3 regions of the Microbacterium sp. 10L49 genome follow, and region 1 is predicted to be linked to each of the others. Evidence: predicted binding sites of a transcription regulator. Region 1 holds the regulator's gene; each other region holds the start of a gene.

What was found. Region 1 encodes HrcA, which represses chaperone genes, less so after heat shock. Its sites were predicted from a motif close to TTNGCACTCGNNNNNNNCGAGTGCNAA; they were not measured.
Region 2: a site for HrcA is predicted at 1,823-1,849, ahead of groES (co-chaperone GroES). Genes of this name have one in related genera too.
Region 3: a site for HrcA is predicted at 1,375-1,401, ahead of groL (chaperonin GroEL). Genes of this name have one in related genera too.

The regions. Positions count from the first base shown of each region.
Region 1 is NZ_JBFTIW010000001.1:271,876-274,999, reverse strand. Features, by position in the region: gene dnaJ (molecular chaperone DnaJ) at 1-860, opposite strand, end outside; gene hrcA (heat-inducible transcriptional repressor HrcA) at 910-1,944, opposite strand; gene AC1DCT_RS01265 (carboxylesterase/lipase family protein) at 2,043-3,124, shown strand, end outside.
Region 2 is NZ_JBFTIW010000002.1:549,887-553,010, reverse strand. Features, by position in the region: gene AC1DCT_RS07085 (hypothetical protein) at 1-420, shown strand, start outside; gene AC1DCT_RS07080 (class I SAM-dependent methyltransferase) at 427-1,677, opposite strand; gene groES (co-chaperone GroES) at 1,928-2,224, shown strand; gene rarD (EamA family transporter RarD) at 2,363-3,124, shown strand, end outside.
Region 3 is NZ_JBFTIW010000002.1:400,312-403,435, forward strand. Features, by position in the region: gene groL (chaperonin GroEL) at 1-1,337, opposite strand, end outside; gene AC1DCT_RS06370 (LytR C-terminal domain-containing protein) at 1,457-2,062, opposite strand; gene AC1DCT_RS06375 (DUF3263 domain-containing protein) at 2,136-2,393, opposite strand; gene msrB (peptide-methionine (R)-S-oxide reductase MsrB) at 2,500-2,916, shown strand; gene AC1DCT_RS06385 (nitroreductase family protein) at 2,913-3,124, shown strand, end outside.

The DNA of each region.
Region 1 (3,124 bases):
AGATCCACGGGTCCGTCCAGCGACTCGATGGTCGTGGTGGTCCCGAGGATCGCGTCGCTCATGGCCACCTCGAGCGTGGCGAGGAGGTCATCGCCGTCGCGGCTGAAGCGGGCGTGCGGGGAGACCGTGACCTCGACGTACAGGTCGCCGTTCGGGCCGCCCGCGCGGCCGACCTCGCCGGATCCGGGCAGCTGCAGGCGCAGGCCGGTCTCGACGCCGGCGGGGATGTCGAGGCCAACGGTACGGCGCGAACGCACCCGTCCCTGACCGTTGCAGGTCTGGCACGGGAACGGGATCGTCGTGCCGAAGCCCTCGCAGGAGCCGCACGGCGCGGTCGTGATGACGTTGCCGAGCAGGCTGCGCACCTGCTGCTGCACGTGTCCGGATCCGCCGCAGATGTCGCAGGTGACCGGTGAGGTGCCCTCCTGGCAGCAGGAGCCCTGGCACGTCTCGCACAGCACGGCGGTGTCCACGTCGATGTCGCGGTGCACACCGAACACGACGTCGCCGAGCTCGAGCGTGACCCGCACCAGCGCGTCCTGGCCCCGCTCCCGGCGCGAACGCGGCCGGGCCGCGCGCGCCCCTCCGCCCCCGAAGAAGGTCTCGAAGATGTCGCCGAAGCCACCGAACCCACCGAAACCGCCGTTGCCGTTCTGGTCGCCGCCCATGTCGTAGCGGCGCCGCGAGTCGGCGTCGCTCAGCACGTCATAGGCGTGCGTGACGAGCTTGAACCGCTCCGCCGCATCCTCACTGGGGTTCACGTCGGGGTGCAGCTGACGCGCGAGCCGTCGATACGCCTTCTTGATCTCGTCCTCGCTCGCATCGCGCGAGACGCCGAGAACCTCGTAGTGATCCGTCACCATCGCCTTTCCGGGCCGCCGTCGGCGGCATGCGTGTTCGTGCGGCCGATCAACGGCCGGTCTCATCCTCTTCGAGCAGCTGCGACAGGTAGCGGGCCACGGCCCGCGCCGCCGCGAGGTTGCTCGGATAGTCCATGCGGGTCGGCCCCATCACGCCCACGCGCGCGGTACCGCCATGCGTCAGGTAATCGCTCGCCACGATCGAGGCCTCGCCGAGGCCGAACGCGGCGTTCTCCGTGCCGATGCTCGCCGCGAGTCCGTGCTCGTCGACGTGCATCTCGCTCATGAGGCGCAGCAGCGTCACCTGCTCCTCGATGGCCTCGAGGAGCGGATGGATGCTGCCGCGGAAGTCGTGCTCCCGGCGGGCCAGGGTCGCCGCCCCCGCCATGACCAGGCGCTCCTGCCGGAACTCCGCGAGCTCCTCGGCAACGGCGCGCAGCAGCGCACCGAGGGCCGCGTCGATCCGAGGGCCGTACGAGGTCTCCGCCGCCGCCTCCACGCGCTCGGCACCGCGGCGCACCGAACGGCCGGTCAACAGCTCGGTGATGACCGCGCGGAGCACGCCGAGCTCTGGCTCGTCGAGCTCGACCGGCAGCGGCACGATCCGCTGCGACACACCGCCGGCGTCGGTGACCAGCACGATCAGCAGCCGGCTGGGGCCGAGGGCGACGAGCTCGACGTGCGTGACGTGCGCACGAGCGAAAGACGGATACTGCGCCAGCGCGACCTGGCCGGTGAGGCGTGTGAGCACGCGCACCGTGCGCACCATGAGGTCATCGAGGTCGGCAGGATCCGCGAGGAAGGCCGTGATCGCGTTGCGCTGTGCCGAAGAGAGCGGTCGCACCTGCGCGAGGTGGTCGACGAAGACACGGTATCCCTTGTCGGTCGGCACGCGCCCGGAAGAGGTGTGCGGCGCCGCGATGAGGTCCTCGTCCTCGAGCTGGGCCATGTCGTTGCGGATCGTGGCCGCGGACACGCCGAACGCGTGCCGCTCCACGATCGACTTGCTGCCGACCGGCTCGTTCGTCTCCACGTAGTCCTCGACGATGGCACGGAGCACCTGGAGTCCGCGTTCTGAGACCATCACTCCTCCTCACCGTTGGCACTCGTGCGACCTGAGTGCCAATCCTATCCTGCCGGGCCGGGAGCGGACCGAGGATACGACACTCTTAGGATGTGGCCATGGGTCAGGACGTCGTGCGCACCAGGATCTCCTCCGGCGACCTGCTCGGCCGACGTGACGTCGGTATCGATCGCTACCTCGGCGTGCCGTACGCGGCGCCCCCTTTCGGCGAACTCCGCTTCCGGACCCCGCAACCGGTGGAACCCTGGTCTGCACCTCGCGACGCCGAGACATTCGGTCCGACGGCCCCGCAACTGCCGTATGCAGGGGCGACCGCGGAGATCCTCGGCAGCGTCCGCATCGACGGCGACGGCATCCTCACGGCGAACGTCTGGGCTCCGGCCGACGCGAACTCGGCCCCTGTCGTGCTGTGGATCCACGGCGGCGCACTCGAGCGCGGCACGGCGGCACTGTCGATGTACGACGGCACGGCGTTCGCCCGCGACGGGGTGGTGTTCGTCAGCGTCGGCTACCGGCTGGGGTCCGAGGGCTTCTCGGTGCTCGAGGGGGCGCCCCGCAACCTGGGGCTGCAGGACGTTGCGGCGGCCCTGCACTGGGTGCGCGACGAGATCGCGGCGTTCGGCGGCGACCCGAATCGGATCACGCTCATGGGCGAATCCGCGGGCGGCGCGCTCGTGGCAGCGTTGCTCTCCCGGCCCGACACCCGCGCGTTGGTGCGCGGCGCGATCGTGCAGTCCGGACCGCTGGAGGCGCAGACGCCGGAGCGCGGCGGACGCGTGACCCAGCAGCTCGCGAAGCGCCTCGGCGTCGCGGCGACGCGCGAGGCATTCACGTCTCTCACTCCGGATGCCCTGCTCGAGGCACGGCGCGCGCAGTCCGCCGGATCCTCCCCGCTCGGCGGTGCCCCCGGCTTCCAGCTCGTGCTGGATCCCGATTCGCTGCCGCGATCACCGCACGAGGCGCTCGCCGACGTCGATGTGCCGCTGTTGATCGGCACCAACACCGACGAGTACCGTCTGTGGTTCCCGCCGGAGGCGCTGGCCGCAATCCGGCCGTCGAAGCTCCTGCTCGCGCGGCTCGCCCTGCGGATCCCGGCCGCAGCCGCCAGGGCCGTACGTGCCGACCATCCTGGAGGTAGCACCGGGGAGGTGTTCGGCCAGCTCGCCACAGACCTGTTGCT
Region 2 (3,124 bases), on a different contig from region 1:
CGCTGGGAGGCCGAGTCGCGGACGATGAACCAGGGGATGAGCGACGCGGAGATCGCGGCGACGGCGAGGATCTCGGCCGAGCAGCAGCTCGAGGGGCTGTCCATCGTCGGGCGCTGGCGGGGGCTGACGATCTGGCGCGGCTACGCGGACAGCGGAACATCCCAATGCCTGATCGTCGAGGCCCCCGAAACGCAGCGGGCGTGCGGATCGGATGGCAGCACGTATGACGGCTCGTCGAAGGTTCTCAGTTTCACCGAGCCTGTGGATCCCCGCGGGACGGTGGTCAGGCTAGAGCTGGCCGCGACGCGGGACCGGCCCTCCGCGATCATCGAGATGCGCTTCGCCGTGTACGCCGTGCCGTATCTCATCATCACGGAGAACGCCGATGTCGGGGTCGAGGGACTCCTCACGGCGCCATGACGGCTCTCAGACCCGGTCCGCGAGGATCGCATGCCGCCTGTCGCCGATGCGCACGAGGATCAGGGTCGCCTCCGCGGAGCCGCGCAGGTTCAGCTTCTTGCGGAACGCGGCCGGATCCACGTCCACGCCGCGCTTCTTGATCTCCAGGCGTCCGATGCCCGACTTCTTGAGGGCGGATCCGATCGCCTTCGGGTTCATCGGCAGCACTTCGCGCACCCGGAACGATGCGGCGAACGGGCTGTCGGCAGGAGCATCGGAGGTCAGATACGCGATGTGCGGATCCAGCATGCCCGCGTCGAGGCTGCGCGCCAGGTCGCCGATCAGGCGGGCGCGGATCACGGCGCCGTCGGGCTCGTGCACATAGGCGCCGAGCTCCCGCACCTCGGCGTCCTCCGTGTCGGCAGGGGCGGTCAGCTCGTGGGCGCGGTCGCCGCGCATCACGAGCGCAGCCCGCCGAACACCTTCGCGCGCCAGTTCGCCCGACCACAGCACCAGCTCGACGACGTCACCATCCGCGCTCACCCACTGCGCCTCGACGTCGGTGGGGATCGTGTCCCGGTCATGGGCGGGCCCGAGCTTGATTCCGGTGGGGATGCGCGCGGCGAGCGCGAATGCCCAGTCCAGCGAGGGGGAGTAGTCGTCTGCGGAGACGCGACGGGTCTCGGAATGCCCCGCGCTGCGCCGTGCCGGATCCAGCCACACCGCCTCGGTCGCCCCTCCGGGGTCGTTGAGCGAGGACGCCGAAGGCGACCGAGACGAAACGTCGTCTCCAGCGGTCGAGGGCGCGTGATCCTCCGCGAACCCGTGCCGCACCTCGGCGTCGGATCCGAACGGTGCGAGGTTGTACGCCGCCAGCGCGGCCGTGACCTCGTCGGCGTCCACGGCCGTGACCCGCAGCCCCGCGCCGGCGAACGCCAGCGCGTCGCCGCCGATCCCGCAGCCGAGGTCGGAGACGTGCGCGATCCCGGCCGCGCGGATCCGTCCGGCATGACGCGCGGCGACGCCGAGCCGGGTCGCCTGCTCGAGGCCGGCGCGGGTGAACAGCATCCGGTCCGCGAACTCGCCGAACTTCGCCGCCCCCTTCGTGCGCAGTCGCGCCTGGCCGACCACGGCGGACACGAACTCGGGCGAGTGCCCCTCCGCCCGCAGGCGCATGACCGCGCGGGCGGCCGCATCCGTGGATCCGATCTCGCCGAGCTCGTCGATCGCCCGCAGCGCCTCGGGCGTCAGCAGGGTTCGCAGTTCGCTCATATCCACGCGGTCCAGGCTATCCGTCCGCCATGCGCGGACCGGCCCGTCGGGTGCACGCGCTGTCGGCGAGGGCACACGTTCTTCGCGCCAACACGCCGTGCAGTCGGCGAGCGCGTGTGCTCTCGGCGCGGGGGCGGACGGCAGGGGCAGGTTGGCACTCTGATTGCATGAGTGCCAGCGATGTGCCTAGACTGTCGTTAGCACTCTCAGGCTGAGGGTGCTAATCAGTCTTGAACCGTCAAGAAAGAGGTAGACCGTGTCGGTTTCCATCAAGCCGCTCGAGGACCGCATCGTCATCAAGCAGGTCGAGGCCGAGCAGACCACCGCGAGTGGCCTGGTCATCCCTGACACCGCCAAGGAGAAGCCCCAGGAGGGCGAGGTCGTGGCCGTGGGCCCCGGCCGCATCGATGACAACGGCAACCGCGTCCCGCTCGACGTCAACGTCGGCGACCGCGTGCTCTACAGCAAGTACGGCGGCACCGAGGTGAAGTTCGGCGGCGACGAGTTCCTCGTGCTGTCCGCGCGCGACGTGCTCGCCGTCGTGGTGCGCTGAGCGTCCACTGACGTCTCGAAGGCCCGGATGCCCTGCGCATCCGGGCCTTCGTCGTGTGTTGGAGACGGATCGGGATCCGTGGGCCTTGCATCTCGCACAGCGGCCTGCCTCGTCGCCGCACGGCAATAGGGTGGATCGGTGACCACCACCCCCCGCAGCGCCCAGACCGTGGGCGTCGCCTCCGCGATCGGCGCCTATCTGCTGTGGGGCGTGCTGCCGCTGTACTTCCTGCTGCTCGCGCCGACGGGCCCGTGGGAACTGGTGGCCTGGCGGGTCGCGCTCTCGTTCGTGTTCTGCCTCATCCTGCTGGCGATCACCCGAGGCTGGAAGCCGCTGATGACGATCGTCCGGCAGCCGCGACTGCTGGCGCTGACGGCGCTCGCCGGGGTGCTGATCTACATCAACTGGCAGGTGTTCGTCCTCGCCACCCTGAACGGCGAGATCGTCGAGACCAGCCTCGGCTATTTCATCAACCCGATCGGCACCATGCTGCTGGGCGTGTTCGTGCTCAAGGAGAAGCTGCGCCGGCTGCAGTGGGTCGCGATCGGGATCGCGACCGTCGCGGTGCTGGTGATCGTCTTCGCCCACGGCACCTTCCCATGGATCGCGCTCTCGCTGACCGCCTCGTTCGGCATCTACGGACTCGTCAAGAAGAAGATCGGTCCCTCGGTCGACGCCGTGAGCGGTCTCACCCTGGAGTCGTTCTGGCTGCTGCCGGTCGCCGTCGTGCAGTTGATCGCCGTGGGACTCACCACCGGCATCACGATGGGCGCGAACGGCCCGCTCCATGCGAGCCTGCTGGCCTTCGCGGGCATCGCCACCGCCGTGCCGCTGCTGCTGTTCGCCGCAGGCACCCGCAGGATCGGGCTGACCGTGATCGGCATGATCCAGTTCATCACC
Region 3 (3,124 bases), on a different contig from region 1:
TCGATCGCGACGCGCACGATGTTCGCGCCGGTCGCTTCGTCGCCCGTGAGCTCGAGGCCGTTGAGGGCCTTCGTGCCGGACTGGATCAGGGCGACGCCACCACCGGCGACGATGCCCTCCTCGACGGCGGCCTTCGCGTTGCGGACGGCGTCCTCGATGCGGTGCTTGCGCTCCTTGAGCTCGACCTCGGTGGCCGCGCCCGCCTTGATGACGGCCACGCCGCCGGCGAGCTTGGCGAGGCGCTCCTGCAGCTTCTCGCGGTCGTAGTCGCTGTCGGTGTTCTCGATCTCGCGACGGATCTGGGTCACGCGACCGGCGATCTGCTCGGCGTCTCCGGCACCCTCGACGATCGTGGTCTCGTCCTTGGTGACGATGACCTTGCGCGCACGGCCCAGCAGGTCGAGGGTCGCGTTCTCGAGCTTGAGACCGACCTCCTCGGTGATCACGGTGCCGCCGGTGAGGATCGCGATGTCCTGCAGCTGCGCCTTGCGGCGGTCACCGAAGCCCGGAGCCTTGACGGCGACGGACTTGAAGATGCCGCGGATCTTGTTCAGCACCAGGGTCGCAAGGGCTTCGCCCTCGACGTCCTCAGCGATGATGACGAGCTCCTTGCCGTCCTGGATCACCTTGTCGACGACGGGCAGAAGATCCTTGATGTTCGAGATCTTCTGGTTCGCGATGAGGATGTACGGGTCCTCGAAGACAGCCTCCTGGCGGTCCGGGTCCGTGACGAAGTAGGGGTTCAGGTAGCCCTTGTCAAAGCGCATGCCCTCGGTGAGCTCGAGCTCGGTGCCGAAGGTCTGGGACTCCTCGACGGTGACCACACCCTCCTTGCCCACCTTGTCGATGGCCTCGGCGATGAGCTCGCCGATCTCCGGGTCGGCGGCGGAGATCGACGCAGTAGCGGCGATCTGCTCCTTGGACTCGATCTCCTTGGCGGAGGCGAGCAGCTCGGCGGTGATGGCGGCGACGGCCTTCTCGATGCCCTTCTTCAGGCTGATCGGGTCGGCACCGGCGGCCACGTTGCGCAGGCCCTCGCGGACCAGCGCCTGGGCGAGCACGGTTGCGGTGGTGGTGCCGTCACCCGCGACGTCGTCGGTCTTCTTCGCGACCTCCTTGACGAGCTCCGCGCCGATCTTCTCGTACGGGTCGTCGAGCTCGATCTCCTTGGCGATGGACACGCCGTCGTTCGTGATCGTGGGGGCGCCCCACTTCTTCTCGAGCACGACGTTGCGGCCACGCGGGCCGAGGGTCACCTTGACCGCGTCGGCCAGGATGTTCAGGCCGCGCTCGAGACCGCGACGGGCCTCCTCATCGAAAGCGATGATCTTTGCCATGAGTTCTGTCGTCCCTCCTGGACGTAGACATTGGGTTTTAGCACTCAGATCAGTCGAGTGCTAAACCCAGTCTGGCACTCGACCCCTGTGAGTGCAAGCCGTAGAGAGAGCGTCCGGGCTCAGCCCGCCGAGCCGTCGCCCGACGTGTCGGCGGGGGTCGGCTCCGTGGTCGGTGCGTTCTTCGCGAGATCGAGCCCGAGCACCACGGTGAGCTGCTTCTGGCCGGTCACGACGTCGTCGCCGTACCGATCGCTCAGCGCGACCTTCGTCGCGCCGATGAAGGCAGCCAGCGCCTGGGCCGCAGGCTTGTCCGCCTCGGTCTTGTAGTAGACCGTGGTCGCGGGGAAGTCCTGGGTGTCGGCATCGCTCGCCGCCACGGAGCCGCCGGCGAACCCGGCGTTGACGATCGTGTCGCGCGTGCTCGCGGCGAGCCCGTTCACGCCGGTCGCGTTCAGCACCAGGACGGCGTACGACGTGTCCAGCGTCGGCGCCGCCACGGTAGCGGTCGGCGATGCCGTGGGCACCGGCGCACCGCCGTCGAAGCTGATCCGGCCCATGGCGAGCATCGCGGCGAAGATCCCGACGGCGATCAGCACCGCCGTCGCCACTGCGGCCCACAGCAGCACGAACCAGCCGCGCATCCCGGGGTTCTCGGCACGGTGGGCGCCGACGCGTCCCTGCGCGTGCGGGATCACGTCGAATCGGTCGCGGGCGGATTCTGGCATCCCCCGATGTTATCCGGGGTCCTGCTGCGGTTTCGGTGAACGACAGGCCGTCGATCTCGAGCGCGGCTGCGCCTCAGCCGGCGGACAGCGCGGTGCGACCCGATCTCCGCGCTGCCGCGTCGTCTCGGATCCGGCGCAGTCGACGCACCAGCATCGGATCCGCGATCAGCGCCTGCTCAGACTCGATGACCCGGTCCAGCAGCTGGTAGTAGCGCGCCGGCGTCAGCTCCAGCTCGGCGCGGATCGCCTCCTCCTTGGCGCTGGAGTGCCCGGGGCGCCGCGCCTCGAACGCGAGGATCACACGCTCGCGGTCGCTGAGGAGGTCGGTCACCCCATCAGGCTACGTCGCCGTCGGCGCCCGGCCCGGACGGCGCGCCCGGCCGCCGCCCCTCCACGGCCAGGAACGCGCGAGAATGGATCCGACCCCGGGAGGATCCATGTCGCACCGCGTGACCAAGACCGACGCCGAATGGCGGGCCGAGCTCGACCCGCAGCAGTACGCCGTGCTGCGCGAGGCCGCGACCGAGCGGGCGTGGACCGGCGAGCTGCTCGACGAGCACCGTGCCGGCCTCTACACCTGCGGCGCGTGCGGCGCCGAGCTGTTCCGCAGCGGCACGAAGTTCGACTCGGGCTGCGGCTGGCCGAGCTTCTACGAGTCGGTCCGGCCTGAAGCCGTGGAGTTGATCGAGGACAACAGTCTCGGCATGCTGCGCACGGAGGTGCGCTGCGCGAACTGCGGTTCGCATCTGGGCCACGTCTTCCCGGACGGATTCGGCACGCCGACCGGCGACCGATACTGCATGAACTCGATCGCGCTGTCGTTCCAGCCGGACGATTCCGCGACCGGGGCATGAGCGCACTCGAAGCCGTTCGCCGTCGGCAGTCCTGGTCCAAGGTGACCCCGGACGCGCCGACCCGCGAGCAGCTGCTGCCGCTGATCGCGGCCGCCGGCCGCGTCGCGGATCACTCCTCGCTGCGGCCCTGGCGCCTGATCGAGCTGCGTGGACAGGACCGAGAACGACTGGGTGCGGCCATCGCAGCGACGACGGGCGACGACTCGCC